DNA from 2 places in the Paenibacillus sp. GCM10027628 genome. Region 1 is predicted to be linked to the other one. Evidence: a T-box and tRNA genes for the amino acid it is inferred to sense, from the RefSeq annotation. Region 1 holds a T-box; the other holds one or more tRNA genes.
The links. A T-box is a leader RNA that pairs with one kind of tRNA and senses whether it is charged. The one in region 1 lies ahead of leuS (leucine--tRNA ligase), so its partner is inferred to be a tRNA-Leu.
Positions count from the first base shown of each region.

Region 2: it has a tRNA-Leu gene. The T-box ahead of leuS (leucine--tRNA ligase) is inferred to sense a tRNA for this amino acid. The anticodon was not compared.

Region 1 is NZ_JBHTHA010000002.1:185,405-188,819, forward strand. Features, by position in the region: gene leuS (leucine--tRNA ligase) at 1-1,351, opposite strand, end outside; T-box leader at 1,472-1,712, opposite strand; gene ACFQZT_RS02115 (class I SAM-dependent DNA methyltransferase) at 1,783-2,541, opposite strand; gene ACFQZT_RS02120 (CvfB family protein) at 2,543-3,415, opposite strand, start outside.
Region 2 is NZ_JBHTHA010000023.1:99,827-103,241, reverse strand. Features, by position in the region: gene ACFQZT_RS17585 (YidC/Oxa1 family membrane protein insertase) at 111-800, opposite strand; gene ACFQZT_RS17580 (hypothetical protein) at 842-1,102, opposite strand; tRNA gene ACFQZT_RS17575 (tRNA-Leu) at 1,817-1,901, opposite strand; gene ACFQZT_RS17570 (hypothetical protein) at 2,047-2,229, shown strand; gene ACFQZT_RS17565 (adenosylcobinamide amidohydrolase) at 2,261-2,995, opposite strand; gene ACFQZT_RS17560 (hypothetical protein) at 3,033-3,290, opposite strand.

The DNA.
Region 1 (3,415 bases):
GCTTCATCGTGCCGTCTTCAAGATGGAGAATCGGAATCGGCTCTCCCCAATAACGTTGACGGCTGAACAACCAGTCCCTCAAACGGTACGTAACTTTGCCGCGGCCTTTGCCGTTCTGCTCCAGCCACTCAATCATGCGGCTGATGCCCTGCTCATTGTTCAAGCCGTTAAGCAGTTCCGAATTAACGTGAATGCCATCGCCAGCGTAGGCTTCTTTCTGTACATCGCCGCCCTGCACGACTTCAATAATCGGCAGATCGAATTGCTTCGCGAATTCCCAGTCGCGTTGGTCGTGTCCAGGAACTGCCATGATCGCGCCGGTTCCATAACCGCCAAGCACATAATCGGCGATCCAAATCGGCGCTTTCGCGCCGTTCACCGGGTTAATTGCGTAAGCCCCCGTGAAAACGCCTGTTTTATCTTTGGCCAGGTCTGTTCGCTCAAGGTCGCTCTTGCGTGCCGCCTTTTCCTGGTATTCCTGGATTGCAGCCGATTGCGCTTCAGTCGTAATAGCTGCAACAAGCTCATGTTCCGGCGCAAGGACGCAGTAGGTGGCTCCGAATAAGGTGTCCGGGCGCGTTGTAAACACCGTCAAGCTTTTCTCAGCGTGTCCGTCAATCGCGAATTGCACTTCGGCGCCTTTCGATTTACCGATCCAGTTGCGCTGCATATCTTTGATGCTTTCAGACCAATCAAGCTCCTCAAGGTCCTCGAGCAGGCGCTCCGCATACTCAGTGATTTTCAGAATCCACTGGCGCATCGGCTTGCGAATAACCGGGTGGCCCCCACGCTCGCTCAAGCCGTCGATGACCTCTTCGTTCGCCAGAACGGTTCCGAGTGCCGGGCACCAGTTCACCGGTACTTCATCTACATAAGCGAGACCTTTTTTATAAAGCTGGATAAAAATCCACTGCGTCCATTTGTAATACTCCGGATCCGTCGTGCTGATTTCACGATCCCAATCGTAGGAGAATCCGAGCGACTTGATTTGACGACGGAACGTATCGATGTTCTTGTTCGTAAAATCGCGCGGGTCATTGCCCGTATCCAGCGCATACTGCTCGGCCGGCAGACCGAAAGCATCCCAACCCATCGGATGCAGCACATTGTAGCCTCTCATCCGCTTAAAACGGGAAACGATATCTGTTGCCGTATAACCTTCCGGATGGCCGACATGCAACCCTGCTCCGGATGGGTATGGGAACATATCCAGCGCATAAAATTTCGGTTTATCCGAGTTTTCCAGCACCTTGAATGTTTTCTTTTCATCCCAATACTTTTGCCATTTTGGCTCGATCGCTTGCGGATTGTAGCCAAGCTGCTCGCGTGTTTCTTTAACTTCCTGTGACATATGCAAGATCCTCCCTGATGTATGACGATCGCCATACTTAATTCAATAAAGCGCTAATCATGGCCGTTTTGAAAACCCATTATGAAGCGCCAAAAAAACCCCTCATCCCTAGCGGATATCGCTAGGGACGAGAGGTTATATTCCCGTGGTACCACCCTAGTTAACACGCGGCATACTTTGCCTGTGTTCACTCTGCCCCTTAACGCGGGTGAAACGATCCGGCTAGCACCGCTGATAACGACGGTGTTCACCTTCTGGCTCAGAGGCGAGTTCGCTTGGCTGACATCTGCCGGCTTTCACCTGTTTCCCGGCTCTCTGCAAGATGCTGCGCACAGCTACTATTCCTCTTCAAAGCTTTAAAATCTTCTGATTAGCTTTGATTATATGTAAAATAATGCCGCACTGTCAAGCCGCGAATCGACTTTACCCTATTATTTGCGTGCTATGAAGAAAGCACGTTCCGTTGATACCGTCGGTGATTCCCATGAAAAGTCTGCAGCTAACCGCACTTCAGTGAAGTCGGCCGCGAGAAGCTGCTGTTCCAACCATCTCAGAGGATATGCTCGCTGGATGTGAACCTCATCGATCCGCCGAAACATCTCCGTAGGGCCTTCTTGAACAAAGATCGTTAAGTCGTGTTCGATCTGAACACGTTCTTCATCCAGCTCACTTGTCCAAATGTAGGAAACATCTTCCTCATTGAGAAAAAATGGCTGTGAATCGGCATATGCAAACAACTGCTCAGGAGTGTGCACATCAAACAGGAAAATGCCGCCCTGCTTCAAACCCGCATATGTTTGCCGGAATGTTTGGATGATGTCCTCTTCTTCCAGCAAATAGTTGATGCAGTCACAAAATGAAATAGCAGCATCCACCTGTTCGCCGAGATCCCATTCCCGCAAATCCTGCTGCACCCAGCGCAATGAACCCTTGCCAAGCAATGTGCCTCGCTGCTCAGCCTTTTGTTCGGCTACTGCGAGCATGTCCTCAGACAAATCGATGCCTGTCACTCGGTACCCTTCAAGCGCAAGGGGAATCGCAAGCGTACCGGTTCCACAGCCTAAATCTGCGATTGTCACAGGCTGAATGTTGAACCGTTCGAAGCTCTCTCTAGCAAATCGGAGCCACTCGCCATACGGCATACTTTCCATTAGACGATCGTATGTATAGGCAAATCGTTCGTAGCTCATCCTAGCCCTGCGTCTCCTCTTGTTTCAAATAGGTCCAGTTCTCTTTCTGGTAGACGAGACCTTCCTTCATCAACTTGCCCATTGCGCGTTTGAAAGCCGCTTTACTCATCCCGAATCGATCGCTGATCATATCGGCGCTTGTTTGATCCGAGTAAGGCATCGCACCATTCGGACGTTCCTTGAGCACGCTCAAGATGCGCTCGGCATCTTCGTCGCGCCCTTTTTCCTTCGGCAGCCTCATAGATACATTCACGCGCCCGTCTTCTTCTCTCACAAAGACGATTCTAACCTTCACTATCTCTCCTACGCGTAGCAAGCGAGTCCGTTCAGGCGCTGCGATGAGCCCGATTATGCCGAAGCCGAGAACGCCTGCATCGCAAACGACGAATGTTCCCATTTGAAGAGGCTTGTACACGCGGGCCTCGACCCATTGGTTTTTCCAGCTGGACGGGGCCCTTACACTGAGCGGAGCCAGATCCTCCTCCGTCGCCAGCTTCGCAATCAGTCGCCCTTGCCGGTCATGTGCAAGCGTTACAAAAATCTTATCGCCAACTTGCGGGCGCAGTGTCTCAAGTTCAGGCACATGTTTGTAAGGAAGCAGCAAATTTCGGCCAAGTCCCATTTCCAGAAAATAACCGAATCGCGGATGAATGTCCACGACTTCTAAGAGGCCGACTTCACCCAAAATCAGCATCGGGCGCCTCATTGTCGCCATGATTCGATCCTGGGTGTCGTGGAACAGAAATACTTCTGCACGTTCACCAGGTTTAATGGTACCCACGATTTCTCCGTAAGGCAGAAGTACATCCTGAGAACCGTCAGTCAGAAAATAGCCGTTCGGTGGAACTTCTCTCGCCACTTCCAAGCTGACGAG
Region 2 (3,415 bases), on a different contig from region 1:
CTGCCAGATGATACGCTTTTTCAGCGTGAACGCATTGTTAAAGGACCTGCAAGCTTAAGTCGAAAAGTTCACTGCACCCTTTCAGGACACAGTGAGCTTTTTTGTAATGATTATGCGCTAGCAGCGTTTTCTGATGAAAATCCGTGAGTGACCCATCTTCGGCCAATTGGCGTTCGGTAGAATCCGCGTTCAACAATTGCGAACAACGAATTTGTCATCCAGTAAAGTCCAATCGCTACAGGAGCTGACCACATGACGGCTGACATGATCATGACCATAATCAGAGGCAATGTCATCCGACTTACCCATGAACCCGTTACCGCGATTTCACTAGTGAGCGGCACAATCATGCTGATGAATGTAACTACCGCATACAAGAGCGGCACCAAGTGGAACGGATCACCCGCTCCAAGTGAGGACATCCAAGGAACAAGATGACTCGTCATCGCGGCTCCATGCGTCGAGAAAACGCGGTACAGACTAAGAAACAGGGGGGCCTGTATGAGAGAAACCGCGATTAAAGACAGCGGTTTGACGCCGAACTGTTGGTAAGCCTTGCTCGTTTCTTGCAGAAGCCTCGCTTGGTCTTGAGCGAATTTCTGTTTTAGCTCCGCCAGCACCGGCTGCATGCTAGATTGTCTGAGTTGTTGCCTGGCAGTCCGCAAATTAAAAGGGAATAATAACACTCTGACCAGGAGAGTCAGCAATATGATCGCGAAGCCCCAATCTGAAGTCATATGATAAAGTCCAGATAAGCCGGCGAACAAAGTTGTAATGATGGGATGAAGTATCGTATCCATTATTTCCAATTCCTCCTCGTATGCATGAATGAAGCTTAATCTTATTCATGATCGAGTGAGGAAGCCGCTTCTTCGTCCTTCTTTCGTTGTAAAGCTTTGAGTGCGGGTATTTTCCTTCGGACCCGGAGCAAACGATGGCTTGCAGCAGCTTGGCTGATCTTTGCAGCCGGGAATTGAACAACTGATTTATAGACATCCGTATATCGGAGCGGCACTGGGAGAAAGGCCCCATAATATCCAACAATCAGACTGCTGATTCCAAGAAGTAGAACGATCATCGACAAATCAAACGTACCTTCCATCCAGTTACCACCTCCTACATTGTAAGATCATTTAAACCTAATGAGTAAGAATTCGAAACACAAACATACATAATCGAATCAAGCCTCTAAAGAAGAACTCAACCAGGATTTCCCCAACGAAATCCAGAAACCAATTCAGAACAAGGCCTCGTTTTCGCTGCTGTTTCGTAGGCTCGGTTTGTTCTTTGAATACTGCTATGGTGTCCACCAGCCTTATCTTTTGTCAAGCATACTCCTTGTTACGATGATCCAAGCGAATGGTTTCATAAAGTATGGCATCTGCCCAGTTCAAATCAGTAACGATGGAAAAGAGGCTGTCGATTTATTGGGGATAGTTTTGACGTGAACGGAAACATGCAGAGAATGTATATGATTTTTCGTATTCATTTACAGAACCAGGGCCCAAATCGCGTTTTGTGTATGAAAAATCGAATAGAATCGACTGATTCGATGTGTACGCCGCTCATTTTGTATGATTTTTCGCATACATTTTGTGGTCTCCCGCAGATTTCCGAAGGTATGAACAGTTAATCGACAGCCTCGAAAACATTGTTAACGCATCGATCAGCGTCCCATAGGGTTGAACTCGCTTAGAAAGGTGAGCCATATGTCCTCCCCTGAAGCATTTTTCGGAAACCGAAAATTTATACTTTCTTATGCGAAAAAAAAGACCATGACGTCTACGAAAGTAGAACATCATGGTCTTCTTTTAGATGCGGTCGAGAGGACTCGAACCTCCACGGGGGGTTAGCCCACACGGACCTGAACCGTGCGCGTCTGCCAATTCCGCCACGACCGCAAGCAGCTTAATGAACAAGTTCATTTTAGCGGCGACAAAAATTAATATATCACGGATACCGTTGCAAGTCAATGAAGTTTTGCGAGCTTCCGTATAGATATCGTTCCATATCCACACGCTATATCCAACAAGGAGGGATACACCCATGAATCAAAAAGAAATTGATGCATTAGAGCCGAAATATACCGGCAATCAGCGGGATTTAACGGAAGGTGAGGCCGAAGCTATCGTGCATGATCCCAATTACCAAAATGAATCAGATAATGATTTAGGGCTAGATAGCAGCCTCGCAACCGGCTTGGCATATGGCCTCTTCCGAAGAACCTGAGCCTATCGCCCATGGTTATATCTCGAGAGCTTTACTGTCTTGAATTGTCAGTAAGGCTTTTCTCCATATTTTCGCCCTGAATCCAGATAGCCTCATACACGGTCCTTCCAATCAAATAACCGAGTTGCGTAGCTGTTCCGGCATAATGATATTGACGTCCGCGATCTGTTGCTGCAATAAGTACGGCATCGGTCGTGGTGCCCGTAGCGGACAAACCATCCATTCGAACATCCAAATCTTGAAGCGCAGCGACCTTCGCTTCCGTTGCCGTGATCACTGCATTGACCATGGCGGCATCGGTCAGACAACCGTTAATGACTACGATACTGTTAATCGTTCCCGGATATAGAGACGAGGCGGGCAGTCTAACGCCAGCTCTTGCTTTATTTCCCAGCCCAACAGTGACCCAGGCTGTGACTTGAAGCCGTTCTTCACAACGGTCATTAGTGCTATCATCACCGTCCGACTTCCAGCTTAGCGAGCTGCTTCCAACGTCTCGGACCCTCGCGGCTGTCAGCATGCCGGCCGTTACATAAGGATCCAGTCCTTCTTGAATGATGAACTTGCTCATTTCAGTTATAGGATCATTTTCATTATAGGACTTGTCTACTTGCCGGTTCAACAAACCTGTGTGAAAGCCGAAACCACCGCCCCAAGGCGATGAATTTAAAGTTCTAAGGGGCGACTTGCTTTGAATGAGTACATATTCCCCTTGTCCCGAAACAACGTGTTTCATCGTAATACCTTGAATTTGTACATCACTCAAGCCATTCACTCCTTATCGTGATCGACTTCCACGATTCTCATTCTTCATCATCCGAATCAGGCTCTACTGGTTCTTGAGGAAGCATATACTCAGGCGGTCTTTCGTCGCCGTAGGGCTGGTAAACGTAACCTCGAGAGAGCTTAACAACTCTACGGTTTTTTTTGCGAATCAGTACACTTTCATCATCCCAGGCGACAACGAAACCTCTTACGTCGTTAGTTGGATTCACGTCACGAATCACCCGCAGCAGTGTGTTTTCTATTCGATATGTATCTAATTGATCCTCTGTGATCATGGGTCTTCTGCCTCCTACAAATGGAAATATTCAAGTTTGGAAAAAATCTGATATCCTTCTAGCATACACAAATTTACTAAGAGTTCAAATCTACATATTAAGCCGCATTTGAGGTTACCTTATAA